Regions from separate parts of the Paenibacillus sp. YAF4_2 genome, predicted to be linked through region 1. Evidence: riboswitches for the same ligand, from Rfam matches in the RefSeq annotation. Region 1 holds a riboswitch; the other holds the start of a gene.
The links. A riboswitch is a leader RNA that binds a small molecule or an ion and turns the genes downstream of it on or off. The one in region 1 is predicted to bind cyclic di-GMP.

Region 1 (7,645 bases):
GATGCATCCAAGAAGGTGTCAGTCGCCTTGAAGGAAGTATTCAATCCGGATGGCATCACCATCTGCCAGAATGGCGGCATTTTTAATGATTTGACGCATTACCATATGCATCTAATTCCGAGATATAAGGGTGATGGTTTCTCATGGAGCGAGCCTCTTCAGCCTCATGGAGCTGAGAAACATTTGCAAGAGACCAGAGATCGTATTCTCCAAGTCTTATCTAAGGAGACCCGTGTATGAATGCTCCTGAAGAGATTTTAAAGGTATGGAGAAAATTTGATCATTTCCCGATGGAGACATTAACGAAAGCTTGGTACTATCAGCAAAATACAACAAGAAAACAAAGAGATCCTTCTATGATGAAGGAACATCGCGAGCAATATGGGATAACCGGCAATTGCTTTGACCTCTCTTTATGGCTGCTGCATGAGTTTGACCAAGAGGGAATTGAAGCTTTTCCAGTGGGTCATGACTTAGGGACACCAGATGCACATGTGGCAGTTATTGCAAAGAGTGAACACGGCCACCGTTATTATTGTGATCTGGGGGATCAATGGCTAAATCCGGTTCTAATCGATACGGATTGTGAGGATTATCATGCGGATAAATTACATGGATTCTTCCCGGCTGCCGAAATTCAGGTAAAGGCTGAAGGAAACTTGCTTACGATACAATACCATCGATCAAACGGAAAAATGAGCCAGCAGGATTTTGATACAACGCCGGTTGCAATCACAGACTTATGGAAAGCGGCAGAGATCTCCCAGAATACGATTAAACAACGACCTCTATTAGAATGCAGAGTTCCTTTCAACGATGAAATCGCTCATTGGGAATTTTATAACTGGAGCAGCGTGTTAAGCACAACTCAAGGATTATTTGAAGAGCCTGCAACTGAGGATATTGAGCAATGGTGCACTAGAATCCATCAAAAGACTGGCTACGATAAAACAATGCTTTCAGAAGCACTACATTTTTATAAAAGTATGCAATGAGACTCTCTCATAAAAAGGAAGATATTACGTAAATTAAAAAGTTTCAGAAATGGTGATATAGTTGCCTAAAACTATATGACCGTTTTTTTGATTGTTATTTAGATTTGAAATAAATTACTTTTTTGAGGACGGAGTTATTCGAATGATTCTGGAGAAGCGTTAGTTTATGCTTACGAAGTAGCTTTCTTTCAGAAAGCTTGAAGCGTTCGCTTTTGCTCGGGTATTCCAACCTTACCCTGTTGATTCAAAGGAATCCCCGAGCAATGGCGATCGGAAGAACATTCGAATACGTAGTTTGTGACGATCAGGTTGAAAAAGCCTCTTCAGTTCGTGACATTATGTCTAATGAAAACGGTAATATCGGGCTCTATACTAGACATAGATAATAAGTGGAAGAAAGGCAGGTGGTCTATTTGCATCAGTCTCAGTCAGCGGTCGTTAAGGTTCGGAACTATATCCACGGAGAATGGTTAGAGCCAGCAAGCGGTCGTTATGAAGATGTTCAGAATCCTGCCACAGGAGAGGTCATTGCACGAGTTCCGTACTCTGGGCAGGAGGATGTTGACCGTGCAGTCCAAGCTGCTCAGCTCGCGTTCGAGGAGTGGCGGGAGGTTGCAGTGCCTAGGAGAGCGCGGATTCTCTTCAAATACCAGCAGCTGCTTATTGAGAAATGGGACGAACTAGCCCGAATCATCACTACGGAAAACGGCAAAAGCTACGTGGAAGCACATGGTGAAGTGCAGCGGGGTATCGAATGCGTTGAATTTGCAGCGGGAGCGCCGACTTTAATGATGGGAACCCAGCTGCCCGATATTGCTACAGGTATAGAATCAGGCATGTATCGGTATCCGCTTGGTGTCGTAGGCGGAATAACACCTTTTAACTTCCCGATGATGGTGCCGTGCTGGATGTTCCCTCTTGCGATTGCATGCGGAAACACGTTCATCTTGAAACCATCCGAGCGCACGCCAATCCTGGCGAACCGTCTGGCGGAATTATTCAAGGAAGCAGGTTTGCCGGATGGTGTACTGAACATCGTGCATGGTGCACGTGATGTGGTGAACGGGCTGCTCCAAAATAAACAAGTAAAAGCAATCTCTTTCGTTGGCTCACAGCCGGTCGCGGAGTATGTGTACAAGACTGCTGCCTCGCATGGCAAACGCGTGCAAGCACTTGCTGGTGCGAAGAACCATTCCATCGTGTTGCCTGACGCTGATATGGAGCTTGCAGTGACGAATATTATTGCTGCAGCTTTTGGTTCAGCCGGTGAGCGTTGTATGGCCTGCTCCGTTGTGGTTGCCGTTGGTGATGCGGCAGATAGGCTGCAGCAGCAGCTCGTGGAAGCAGCTGACCATATCAAGATCGGCAACGGATTAGAGGAGGACGTATTCCTTGGCCCTGTGATTAGACAGGAGAATAAGGATAGGACGATTGGCTATATTGAGCTGGGGGTAAAAGAAGGAGCACAGCTTATACGTGATGGGCGTCTGGATACAGTTGACGAAGAGGGTTATTTTATCGGACCAACCATCTTTGATCATGTGAACCCGAGCATGACGATCTGGAAGGAAGAGCTGTTCGCACCAATACTTGCGATTGTGCGGGCGGCGTCTTTGCAAGAGGCGATTGAGATCAGCAATCAGTCGGATTTCGCTAATGGCGCCTGCCTGTATACGGACAGCGCGAAGGCGATTCGCCAATTCCGTGAGCAGATCGATGCTGGGATGCTGGGGATCAATCTTGGCGTGCCTGCGCCGATGGCCTTTTTCCCATTCTCGGGTTACAAGAACTCCTTCTATGGGGATCTTCATGCTAATGGCCGGGATGGCGTAGAGTTTTATACACGTAAGAAAATGGTTACCGCCCGTTATTAATGATAAATGGCTGAAGGAAGGAGAGTGGAGTCATGTCGATTAATCAAGAAGAGGCAGATCTGATCGCCAAGGATCGCCAGTATGTATGGCACGCTATGTCACCTTATAATGAACAGGCACCTCCCATGGTTGTTACGGAAGGGAAAGGCTCATGGATTACCGATAACGGGGGAAACCGCTATTTGGACGGGATGTCGGGACTATGGTGCGTGAATGTTGGCTACGGCAGAGAAGAGCTCGCTCGCGCAGCCTACGAGCAGCTTAAAACTTTGTCCTATTATCCGCTGACACAAAGCCATGTTCCTGCAATCCGACTCGCTGAGAAGCTTAATGAATGGCTGGAGGATGATTATATCATCTTCTACTCCAACAGCGGCTCCGATGCAAATGAAGTGGCGTTTAAGATCGCAAGGCAATATTTTGAGCAATCCGGTGCTCCAAGCCGTTACAAATTCATCTCCCGCTACCGGGCGTATCATGGCAATTCGATGGGGGCCCTTGCCGCAACCGGGCAAGCTCAGCGCAAGTATATGTATGAACCACTTGCCGGAGGCTTCCTCCATGTTCGTCCACCTGACAGCTACCGCCGCCCCGAGGGAATGACGATTGAACAGTTTAATCTGCAATGTGCGCTCGATATCGAACAGACCATTAATTGGGAAGGTCAGGAGACCATAGCGGCAGTCATTATGGAACCAGCGATCACAGGTGGTGGAGTAATCGTTCCGGAACCGATTTATCTAGAGAAAGTGCGAGAAATCTGCACAAAGTATGGTGTGCTCCTCATCATAGATGAGGTGATCTGCGGATTTGGACGTTCCGGCCGGAAGTTCGGTCATATGAATTACGGTATTAAGCCGGATATTGTAACGATGGCGAAAGGCTTAACCAGCGGCTATCTTCCTTTGTCGGCCACAGCGGTGCGTAAAGACATTTATGAAGCATTCAAAGGGAAAGAGATGTACAGTCATTTCCGCCATTTGAATACTTTCGGCGGATCACCGGCATCCTGTGCACTAGCTCTAGCGAATCTGGAGATTTTGGAACGGGAGCAGCTGGTCGAACGGTCTGCAGCGTTGGGTGAACGGTTATCGGAGGAACTTTCGGTGCTGCTGGAGCATCCGATTGTTGGGGATATCCGAAGCTTTGGATTCTTAATGGGGATTGAGCTCGTAAGTGATAAGCAAACGAAGGAGCCATATCCGCTTGCCGGCGTCGTTCGAATCATTGGAGAGTGTAAGGCAAAGGGGTTAATAATCGGCAAAAACGGCGATACCGTCGCAGGCTACAATAATGTGCTTACGATCAGTCCGCCGTTGTCATCTACCGATGAGGATGTCACCTTTATTATCGAAACGTTAAAGGAAGTCTTTGGGAATCTTAAAGTTTAGGAAAACAAAAAAAGCCTGATCGCTATCAAGCTTCCTGAATGTTAGCTCTATGGTCGGGACACCAGGTGCTCTACCAAGCTGAGCTACGTCCTGGAAAAAAAAGATGGTGCCGGCGATAGGAGTCGAACCCACGACCTACTGATTACAAGTCAGTTGCTCTACCAACTGAGCTACACCGGCATATTGTTTTGTATCGGGCACAAAACGTATTATGCCACAGCTTGTACCGATTATGCAACCCCTTTTTTGAAAAAAGTTTTTAACGTTTTTTTGCCTTGAAATGAACGACTGCACTGTACTGCATTTTCCCTGTATTCGGATTAAAAACAGCATGATGCTGGACTTGATGAACTTGCAGCAGCAGTGCTTTATTATTCTCAATTTGCTGGTCAATCCTTAGCTCCAGCGTACGCAAATCGCCTGCTTCAAAAAACTCAACCTTATCTTCAATCAGATCTAACCGAAATTCCATTCTGCACGTCTCCTGTCAATGTAAGGTGAATCTATTATACCGTTATTACTAATGGTTTCAAAGAGTTGAGCCGATAGTAATAGAGGGATGGCAATAGAACCATTTTTTGTTTACAAAAAGGTAGATTTATCCTAAACTAGTGCCTGTGTCGAAAATAGTCGTAATTACACTGAAAAAGGCAAACTTGTCGAAAGGCAAGGACGCAAAGTTATGGGCCTAATGCTGGATATAGCGATGGTTGCCAGACCGCCGGATGCAGGACATAGTGCCTTAACCAGCTATCCGCCCGTCTTTGGCCGGATAGCTTATTTGTTTATTCAGTGACAGCGAGGAGAGACGAGGATGAAGGAACGGGTTAAAAGTGCATTACAATGGCTGGGATCAAGCAAACGGGTTTTGGGTGGCAGACGTAAGATAGGAGTCAGATTGCTCCTGTTAGCCAGTATTATTACTTTCTTTAACGTAGTGGCTGGTGTATTTATTTACACGCAGAACCTATCGGTATCACATGCTGTAAAAGAAACAAATACGTTAACTAGTGCGCAGCGCGAGTATGAGGGGATATCCAATACGCTGCTTCAGACGCTGCTCTTGATGATTAACTCGATTGAGAACAACAATGACAGCACTGCAGCTGCGGTGGTGGATCCAAAAGAACGTCTGGCGGACATGCCTGGTCAACTGGAGCATTTGAAGAAAACGTTCGAGAAGCTGGACAAAATGTTTCCGGCAGAAGAAGAACAGCAGAATTATGTTGGACAAGGTAACATCTATGAGATCGCGTATAACGATTTGAAGAGCTCTAATGTAACGGAGTTCGAAAATTTGACTGCCGAAATGAAATCAGCACTTGTGCTTAGACTCGTAAATATCTACTTAAACGAGCTGGAATTTGCGAATCAGAATGTGAATGCGCGCATTACAGTTGATGCGGCGCATACGGATAAGAAACTGTCCGACAGTGTTAATACAGCCAATATCATCATTTTAATTAACGTGCTGCTCCTAGCAGTAATTCCATTCCTGTTTACTTTTGGACTAGTAAAAAGTATTAAAGCCGGTCTTCAAGGGATCATGGGTCGTATTAACGCCTATCAGCATAATGATTTTACTTATGATAAATCGCTGGACCGAAAAGATGAATTTGGCGATATAGATCGCTCGCTTGCAGCCATGGGTGATAATTTGAAAGCTACGGTAAAAGCAACCCTTAGTGTCAGCCAGACCGTTCTTCAAATGTCGAACCAGATGGGTGAGATGATTGGCCGCAACCGTACGGCGTCCGAGCAAGTGAAAGGGCAAATCGATCTGGGTACAGCCGTATTGCTCTCCCAATATGATGATGCTACCTCAATCTCGGCAGTTACCGAGCAAATCTCGGCAAGCTCGCAGGAAATTGCGGCTTCGAGCGACTACATCAATAAAGACATGCAGCAAATGAAAGATGATTCCCATACAGGCTCGGTTGATATGGAAGGTGTCGTTCAGATGGTTAATCAGACGGTAGAGCAATTTAACCAGGTGACAGAAGCCTTCAACCGAATTACAGAACGTTATAGCAATGTCTCGAAATTTCTCAATAATATCCAAGATGTGAATACGCAGACCAATCTGTTATCACTGAATGCGTCGATTGAGTCAGCACGCGCCGGGGAACATGGCAGAGGCTTTGCAGTAGTTGCTGAAGAGATTCGCAAGCTGTCGGGTCAAACCGATTTGATCTCGAAAAATATTTCGAAGGAAATGCTGCTCATTCAAGAGGACGTGGCATCAAGCAGCAAGAGTATGGGAGCTTTTGCAGAAGTGATCTTCTCTACAAAGCAGGCTTCCATCTCGGCAAGTGATGTGTTCAAAGGACTAGAGAAGCAAAGCCATACGTTATCTGAGCAGGTAAGTGAAATCTCGACTGCCATTAATGAGATCACAACAGGCATCACTCACATCGTAACCGCAGTGGACAAGCTGCTGCATACCTCCTCCGAGGTGAATGGGAAGATGGAGCAAATGGGTCACTTGTCTATTGAGCAGAATGATATCTCTGACAACCTGCAAGGGATGGCGCAGAACCTGCAGCAATCTTCTCGTGAGCTGAAAGAGAAGGCAGCAATCTTTAAAGTGTAATATTTTTCAATTTCTTTTCATTTCTTTTCAAAGCTCAATCAAAAGGCTGTTTTCCCAGTTAATCTAATGGGAGAACAGCCTTTTTGACGTTTTATTGAGTGCTTGCTTGATCAAATTGGTGTATGCCAAAATCGGTAAGGGATGATTGCAAAATAGCTTCTCGCAGTGGATGTAGATTAGAGGTGAATCGAACCTCGACGCCTATTGCCATCAATAGGTCCAGCGGATTAGTAAGCGGCTCCACCGCTAGTGGAGTAATCGTCTCCGTGGAGATGTAATAGCCGGCAGTTTCATCAAATAATTGAAAAGAATCGGCAGGCAGCTCATAACGGTATAAGGTTGCTTGCTTAATTCGGTCATACCATCCCGTCTCTACCGTAATGATGATCTTGCAGGAAGTGAGACCAAAGAACAAATGGTTATCTGCTTCCGTTAAGCCATCTGATCTTTTATATACAATTCTGGGGCATTTCCTTGGGAAAAAGAAAGTGAATTCATGCTCCTCATCAATAGCCCATACGACAGGAGGCATATTGGTGCGGTTCGCTTTTACCCTGGGAACAAAACGTTTAATCGAGCTTTCCTCGCTAAAATGAAACAATCTCATCGTAAAACCTCCGATTCGAATGGAGATGCTTTTCTATTTTAGAGGAAATGGATAATTTTTTCAAAAAAGCCTCTTTACAATACTAATGACCTAGTGTACTATTCAACTATAACACTAATACAAAAGGAGCTGCGGGATGAAAACAGCTAAAATATCTAATCCATCGATTGTGCTTCAGTTGGACG
Region 2 (7,645 bases), on a different contig from region 1:
GTATCTAGCAGCGATTTATCGTCGATAATCCCGTCCGACAATGCGAGCAGTGCAAAATTAGCGTTAAATTTACGCTTGGCTTGCTGTCTGGAGCGCACCACAGCTGTAAATACTTCGGGTTTGAGTACCGGTTTATCCTCAATATAACGCTCCGTTTGGCTAAGATATAAGCTGCGGATATTGCGCGATAGGGAAGAGTTGATCAGCTCATGGTCGATATCGATGGCATCCAGTGCAGATCCGGGTTTAGTCTGCTCGGCTTGGCTGGCCTCTGTAACCTTAGCCTGAACATGCAAAGACTGCGAGAACCACGCGAAAGTACGCTGCAAGCCTTCCTCAAGCGAAAATTTTGGCACCCAACTTAGCGACTGCTTCAACAAGGAGTTGTCCAGCCTAGAGCGGTAAATATCTCCGTAGCGCGTCTCCTTTGTTACGACTGTGGCAGCGGGTTGCATTGACGTTAAAATCTCGATCAGCTGATTAACTGAATTTTCCGTATTAGTAGATAGATTCATAATTCCAGTCTGCTGGGACAAGCTTCCCATATAAATAACGTCAGCAACATCCTCGACATAGACGAAATCACGCGTCTGTCCGCCGTCGCCGTAGACGACAAGTTCTTTGCCATCACGCAACCGTTCCATGAAAATTGAAACGACGCCGCCCTCTCCTACAGAGCCTTGACGCGGTCCATAAACGTTGGCAAATCGGAAGCAAAGCGTGTTCAGCTCATAAAGCTCATTCCATTTGGTGCAATAGTATTCACCAAGCAGTTTGTTAATGCCGTACGGGGACACCGGCTGGCAAGGGATTTCCTCAGATAACGGAATCTGGTCGTTTAAGCCGTAGACAGCAGCTGAAGATGCAAAGATGAACTTCTTGACTTTGTGTTTGACTGAGAGCTGAAGGATGTTGGTGAGGCCCAGTATGTTCGATTTCGTATCGGCATAAGGGTTTTCCATGGAGGTAACGACGTTAATTTGGGCAGCCAAGTGGATGACCACATCGATTTCATGGTTCTGGAAAATTGATTCGCAGACGGTGCTTTCGACATCTGCAATATAAGAAGTGTGCCTGAACGGACAGTTTGTAACATTCCCGGATGACATGTTGTCGATAATGATTACTTCATGGCCTTCCTTGAAAAATTTCTCCGCTACGAAGGAGCCAATAAAGCCATAGCCGCCGGTTATTAATATTTTCAAATGTTCCACCTCATATAGTAGTAAACAAGAATAAATAGTCCTTTATTAAGAAACCCTTATAAGGGTTTCATATGGTCCTATTGAACTACAAAAAAACCTTCTCAGAGGACTTACAGTTTGGATGCTGGCTTTCAAACTCATCATACTGGTTTAGGAATTCATTGTAAACAGTTTCAAAAAAATGGGCTTAAAATCTATTGAAAACTGTTGCTATATTACTAGAGGCATGCTAATATTTAGTTAAATATTACTAATTTCATACACCTGATGTCGAAAAGGCAAACCGTGTGAAAATGCGGGACGCAAAGCTACAGGGGCTTGTGGATTTCATCCATGTGCCAGCCAGTTTCCAAAACTTTTCAGGTTCTTATTACAAGAGCCAATGACATTTCATTTGGCTCTTTTTTTGTTGTTAATTTACCATTTTATACCAATTAAATATATCGAAAACAACGATAACGGCAAACCAAGCGAAAGCTTGGGACGCAAAGCTACAGGGGCTAAATGGGAAACCATATGCCAGCCAGTTTCCGAAATGTTTTCAGGAATAGCTATAGGAAAATCCTGAAACATTGGGATTTTCCTATTTTTTTTATCAAAAATAACGAATCGGGGGCATGCGATATGATGAAGCAATGGGCTAAGAAAGTGGTGCTGATGGTAATGGCAATGGTTGTTGGCTTTTTGTTTCTTCAATTCATGCCCGTCCAGAAAGCATATGCAGCTGAGGTTCTTAATGTAAAATCTTTCGGAGCAAAAGGCGATGGCAAAACAGACGATACGACAGCGGTGACGAAAGCATTGTCGCAAGGCGCAACATCTAAAACGACGGTATACTTCCCAGCTGGCACTTATATCGTTAATCCTACGAATGCTCTTCAAGTAAGCGGTGGAATGAAAGTGACAGGCGACGGCGCAAGATCGATCATTAAAGCAAACGCGACATTCGGGTATGAACTGATGCACGTTGCAGGAAAAGATATCGAAATAAGCGGCCTTACGCTGGACGGCAACAAACTCGTTAACCGCGTCCTCGTTATCGAAGGCGGCAGCGAACGTGTAACCATTAAGAACATGGTTGTAGCTAACGCTTCGCACAGTACAAATAAAAGCAGCGATTTTTACTCGGGAGTTTTGTCAGGCATTCTCGTATACGGCAACACGAAATCGATAACAATCGACAACACGGAAGTTAAAAACATCGTTGCAGTCAATATGGTAAGCGGCAGCCTGGTTGCAAGAGGTATCTATGTAACAACAACTTGGGGCAAATCGGAAACGGCAGCGAGCAATGTAACGATCACAAACTCGTATATCCATGATATCGGACCTGCTGATGACGGTGACGGCATCTACTATGAAGATCCGAACATAGATAACAATAATGGCACGGATACAAATAGCGTTATTGCAAACAACAAATTCGAAAACACGGCTAAGCGCGCAATCAAAATTTATGCACAAGGCATTACGGTAAAAGGAAACACGATCGTTAACTCATATCTGTCGAATAACTACTACAAAGGTGCTGACAAAGGCCAGCTTGCTCCGGATATGTTCTCGGCAATCAGCATATATGGCAGCAACAACACGATTACGAACAACACGATTAGCGGTAAAGGCAGCTTTTACGGAGCAATTGAAGTCGGCGCTTCGAAAACAGTGAGTAACATTACTATTTCGGGTAACACGATTATTATGGGCTCAAAAAGTGTAGTAAGCGGCAAAACGGCAATCCGCCTCGGCAATATTTCGAACTTCACAATTATAGGCAACACGATCGAGAATGGGGAAAGAGGAATCTGGACTTGGCAAAATGCCGAGGACGGTACAATTTCGAATAACAAGATTGAAATGGTAAATGGCGGCGGCATCGACCTGACGACTTACCTTGAGCAATATATCCAAAAAAATATCACGTGCACGGCTAATACGATTCAAGCGACAAACTTCCTTATCCAATTGGCACCTACGAACGTAAACGTCGTTACCCTTTAATAAAGAAATAGAAAAAAGCCCCCGAGTCTAGCGCAGCGCGCAGGATTCGAGGGCTTTTTTAGTTTGATGACAATAGCCGACATTTGGCTTCATACGCAGAGATATTTTAAATGAAAGTTGTGTTAATATAAGGCTAATATCTCTTAGATTTACAGAATGCCAGAAAAGAATCGACAACTGGAATTAGAAAAATCAATTTCTATTTATTTACATCGAGAGATTGGGGGATTATAATACATCAGGATAGGCTTAATCTATCGTTTTCTGAGATGAAAATCGGCTATAGGATGCGGTTTTCTATTCCTTTTGAACTATTTTATATACATAAAGGGCGGATGCCTTCATGATGGTGGGTAAGGGTATTTTTGTCGTCTCCCTTGATTTTGAACTCTATTGGGGAGTAAGAGATATTTATGGAATAGAACGTTATAAGAGTGGCATGGCGAAAGAGCGGAATCTCATTCCGCAAATGCTGGAATGGTTTGAAGCTGGCGGCATTCATGCGACTTGGGCAACTGTGGGGCTGTTATTTTTTGAATCGCGGGAGGAGTTGCTGCAAGGATTGCCGGCATTAAAGCCTTCTTATGAGGAAACGAATTTGTCGCCTTATGCTCATATTGAGAGTGCTGAGCTGGGATTAAAAGAAGAAGATGATCCGTACCATTATGCGCTGTCACTGATTCGATTAATTAGGGAAACGAGTCATCAAACGGTATCAACGCATACGTTTTCGCATTATTATTGCAAGGAAACGGGACAAAACAAGGAGCAGTTTGCTGCTGATCTTGAGGCTTGCAAGGCTATTGCAGCGAAGCGGGGAATGAAGCTGGAAAGCATCGTATTTCCGCGGAATCAGGTGAATGAACAGTATTTATCGCTGCTGCTGCCGGCCGGTATTAATGTATATCGTGGCAATCCACAGCATCCAATTTATAAGCAGGGCTACAGTACTGGCGATTCGTCTTTCCGCAGAGCATATAGGCTGCTGGATACGTATTGGAATTTGTCAGGTTATCATACGTACCCGGCTTCGTCCGTCGGAGCAACGCTTCCGGTCAATCTGCCAGCAAGCCAGTTTTTACGTTCCTATTCCCATAAGCTCAAACGGCTCGAGCCGCTGCGACTGAAACGGATATTGGACGGGATGACCTACGCGGCGAAGCATAATGAGGTGTATCACTTATGGTGGCATCCTTATAATTTGGCTGACGAGCAGAATGCAAATATGCGTTTTCTAGAACGAATCATCAGTCACTATTGCAAGCTGAAGGTAGAATACGGAATGGAAAGCATGAATATGGAAGAGCTCCGCGATAGGGTGCTCGCAAGTGCAACATAGATAGTTATTCAATGATAGAGGTGAAACTGATGGATCTGGCGTTTTTGCTGCAAGCTGTTCGAAGATATTTTATTGCATTTTTTATAGTAATTGCTATTTGCATTGGCGGCGGATTTGCCGTTAATACATTCATGACTCCTTCCTATCAGGCATCAGCAAGCCTTGTAGCGAGTATTTCCGCGTCAGGCGACGCAGGTATTTATAATGAATTTTTGGCCAGCCAGCTATTGACAAAAACGTATGAAGATACGCTCAAGAGTTATTTTATAGCAAACAAAGTGAAAGAAAAATTAAATACTTCGCTGTCCGCAGCAGACTTGCTTAAGAAGGTGGAGACGAGAACCGATCCGGAGACGCTCGTCGTCAAACTGATGGTGAATGATACTAACCCAAAAGATGCAGTGGCAATTGCAAACGCTTTTGCTGAAACGTATGTGAGCGAATCGAAGTCGATACTCCAGTATGCGAATATGACGCTGCTTGATCGTGCCAATATTGAACAAGCCTCTATTCCGGTAAGTCCGAAGAAAGCTTTTAATCTAGCAATATCGTTGTTTATCGGGGTATTTCTAGGACTGAGTATCGCTCTTCTGTTGGAAACGAGAAGAATGGCAAGGAAGAGAAATAGGATGGAACTCAGCGCGGCTTATGAAGAGAGCTCTTAAGTTAACGGGTATCTATAATAAATGATAGGAAATGAGGAATGAAGATGATTCGCTTTGCAATCGTAGGCTGCGGTCATATCGCTAATAAACATATCGAAGCAATCAACCAAGCCAATGGTGCGGAGCTCATTGCGCTTTGCGATACGAATCCGGTAAGGCTGGAACAACTGAGAGAGACTACAGGAACTGCGGTTTATGCTGACATGAGGGAGATGCTGGCAAGCGAGCCTGCCATTGACGTTATTTGTATTTGCACGCCTAGCGGATTGCATGCGGGACTTGCCGCTGCAGCGGCGGAGGCGGGCAAACATATCGTTATCGAGAAGCCGTTGTCGCTTACGATAGAGGACGCGGATTTGATTACAGCTGCCGCGGAAGCAAACGGCATTAAGGCTGCAGTTGTTCATCCTAACCGCTATCGTCCGGCAATCCAGAAGCTTAAGCAGGCGCTTGAGTCGGAAGCTTTCGGTAAGCTGAGCCATGTGAACGCTACGGTTCGCTGGAATCGCGGTCAAGCGTATTATGACCAAGCCGCATGGCGGGGGACAAAAGCGATGGACGGCGGCGTTCTGATGAATCAGGCGATACATAGCCTCGATCTGCTGCAGTGGCTGTTCGGGCCGGTTGTACAATTAAAGTCAATGGTCGACACACGAATTCGGAACATTGAAGCTGAAGACGTAGCTGTAGCGACCTTACGGTTTGCCAGCGGGGCGCTTGGCGTTGTTGAAGCGTCGACGACGATTTACGAGAAGAATTTGGAAGAATCGATCAGTGTATTCGGCGAGGACGGTTATGCGGTGATCGGCGGGGTAACGGCAAATCTAGTCAAGCAGTGGAAGAGTGCGAGAATGGCTCAGGAGTCCATAGATGCGCTTATAGCCGAGGTAGACGCCGATCCAAACGGCGTATCCGGGCATCAATGCATTATTGAAGATATGATTGCAGCTATCAGGCACAACCGTAAGCCTGCAGTTACGGTTGAGGACGGCAAACAAGCCGTACAGCTTGTGATCGATTTCGTCGAGGACGGAAGCCTAGTATAAGGATGAACGCAGGAATCGGGAGGGAAATTATGATAACGGAATCGATTCAAACGAATGAGCTGAGCGAGCAACTTATCGACAAGTTGAATAAAAAGACGGCTGTCATTGGCGTAATCGGACTGGGGTATGTTGGTCTTCCTCTTGCCGTCGAGAAAGCGAAGGCAGGTTATAAGGTAATTGGCTTCGACGTACAGGAGAAGAAGATTGACATGGTCAACAGCGGTTTCAACTATATCGGCGACGTCGTTGATGAAGATCTTCGCTTTATGGTTGAGAATGGTCAGCTGCGGGCAACCTCCGACTACTCTTTTATTAGTGAGGTCGACGCGGTGGCAATTTGCGTGCCAACGCCGTTGGACGTTTATCAGCAGCCGGATACAAGTTATGTCGAAAGCTCGACGAAAGAGATTTCCAGATTCCTTCATAAAGGGATGCTGGTTGTGCTTGAAAGCACGACTTACCCGGGAACGACCGAAGAGCTTGTGAAACCGATTTTGGAAGCGACCGGCTTAACCTGCGGAACGGACTTTTTTCTCGCTTATTCTCCTGAACGGGTAGATCCGGGCAATAAGTCGTTTAATACGAAAAATACTCCGAAGGTAGTCGGCGGCATTACGTCTGCTTGCTCCAAGGTGGCACAAACGCTCTATGAGCAGGTGTTGGACGGCAGCGTACATGTCGTATCAAGCCCTTCCGTTGCCGAGATGGAGAAAATTTATGAGAACACATTCCGACACATTAACATCGCATTAGCCAATGAAATGGCCGTATTATGCGATCGCATGGGCATCAACGTTTGGGAAGTTATTGACGCGGCGAAGTCAAAGCCCTATGGATTTATGGCCTTTTATCCAGGACCGGGCTTGGGCGGTCACTGTATTCCAGTCGATCCTTTTTATTTGACGTGGAAGGCGAGAGAATTTAACTATCATACGAGATTAATAGAGCTGGCTGGCGAAATCAATAATTCGATGCCGGAATTCGTCGTTCAGAAAATCGGCGAAATTCTAAACCGTCAGAAGAAAGCGATCAACGGCGCTGTTGTCTATCTGCTGGGCGTTGCTTATAAGAAAGATATTGACGATTACCGCGAATCACCGGTTCTCAAGATCATTGAGGAGCTTGAAGAGCGTGGAGCTACGGTATGGATCAGTGATACACATATTCAGAATTTTAAAGCGAACGGAAAGCCGTACGAGTGCATAGGCTTGACCGAGGAGCGCGTCGCAGAGGCTGATATTACTGTCATTACGACGGATCATACCGGCTTTGATTACGAAATGATCGGCCGGGCGAGCAAGAGCTTGTTCGATACCCGCAACGGCATGAAAAACTACGACAAACCGGATAACTATTATTTGTTATAGCAGGGAGCTAATCGGATATGAACTA

Region 2: another riboswitch for cyclic di-GMP. It lies ahead of AB4Y93_RS14095 (glycosyl hydrolase family 28-related protein); the one in region 1 lies ahead of AB4Y93_RS20640 (methyl-accepting chemotaxis protein).

What each region holds. Positions count from the first base shown of each region.
Region 1 is NZ_JBFRCT010000009.1:89,291-96,935, forward strand. It holds gene AB4Y93_RS20610 (HIT family protein) at 1-240, shown strand, start outside; gene AB4Y93_RS20615 (hypothetical protein) at 237-995, shown strand; gene AB4Y93_RS20620 (CoA-acylating methylmalonate-semialdehyde dehydrogenase) at 1,409-2,869, shown strand; gene AB4Y93_RS20625 (aspartate aminotransferase family protein) at 2,902-4,260, shown strand; tRNA gene AB4Y93_RS20630 (tRNA-Thr) at 4,365-4,440, opposite strand; gene AB4Y93_RS20635 (YrzA family protein) at 4,520-4,732, opposite strand; cyclic di-GMP riboswitch class I at 4,900-4,986, shown strand; gene AB4Y93_RS20640 (methyl-accepting chemotaxis protein) at 5,075-6,853, shown strand; gene AB4Y93_RS20645 (DUF6886 family protein) at 6,945-7,460, opposite strand; gene AB4Y93_RS20650 (ABC transporter ATP-binding protein) at 7,597-7,645, shown strand, end outside.
Region 2 is NZ_JBFRCT010000005.1:222,059-229,703, forward strand. It holds gene AB4Y93_RS14090 (NAD-dependent epimerase/dehydratase family protein) at 1-1,205, opposite strand, end outside; cyclic di-GMP riboswitch class I at 1,473-1,559, shown strand; cyclic di-GMP riboswitch class I at 1,656-1,740, shown strand; gene AB4Y93_RS14095 (glycosyl hydrolase family 28-related protein) at 1,830-3,203, shown strand; gene AB4Y93_RS14100 (polysaccharide deacetylase family protein) at 3,547-4,542, shown strand; gene AB4Y93_RS14105 (YveK family protein) at 4,572-5,207, shown strand; gene AB4Y93_RS14110 (Gfo/Idh/MocA family protein) at 5,252-6,253, shown strand; gene AB4Y93_RS14115 (nucleotide sugar dehydrogenase) at 6,283-7,620, shown strand; gene AB4Y93_RS14120 (acyltransferase) at 7,638-7,645, shown strand, end outside.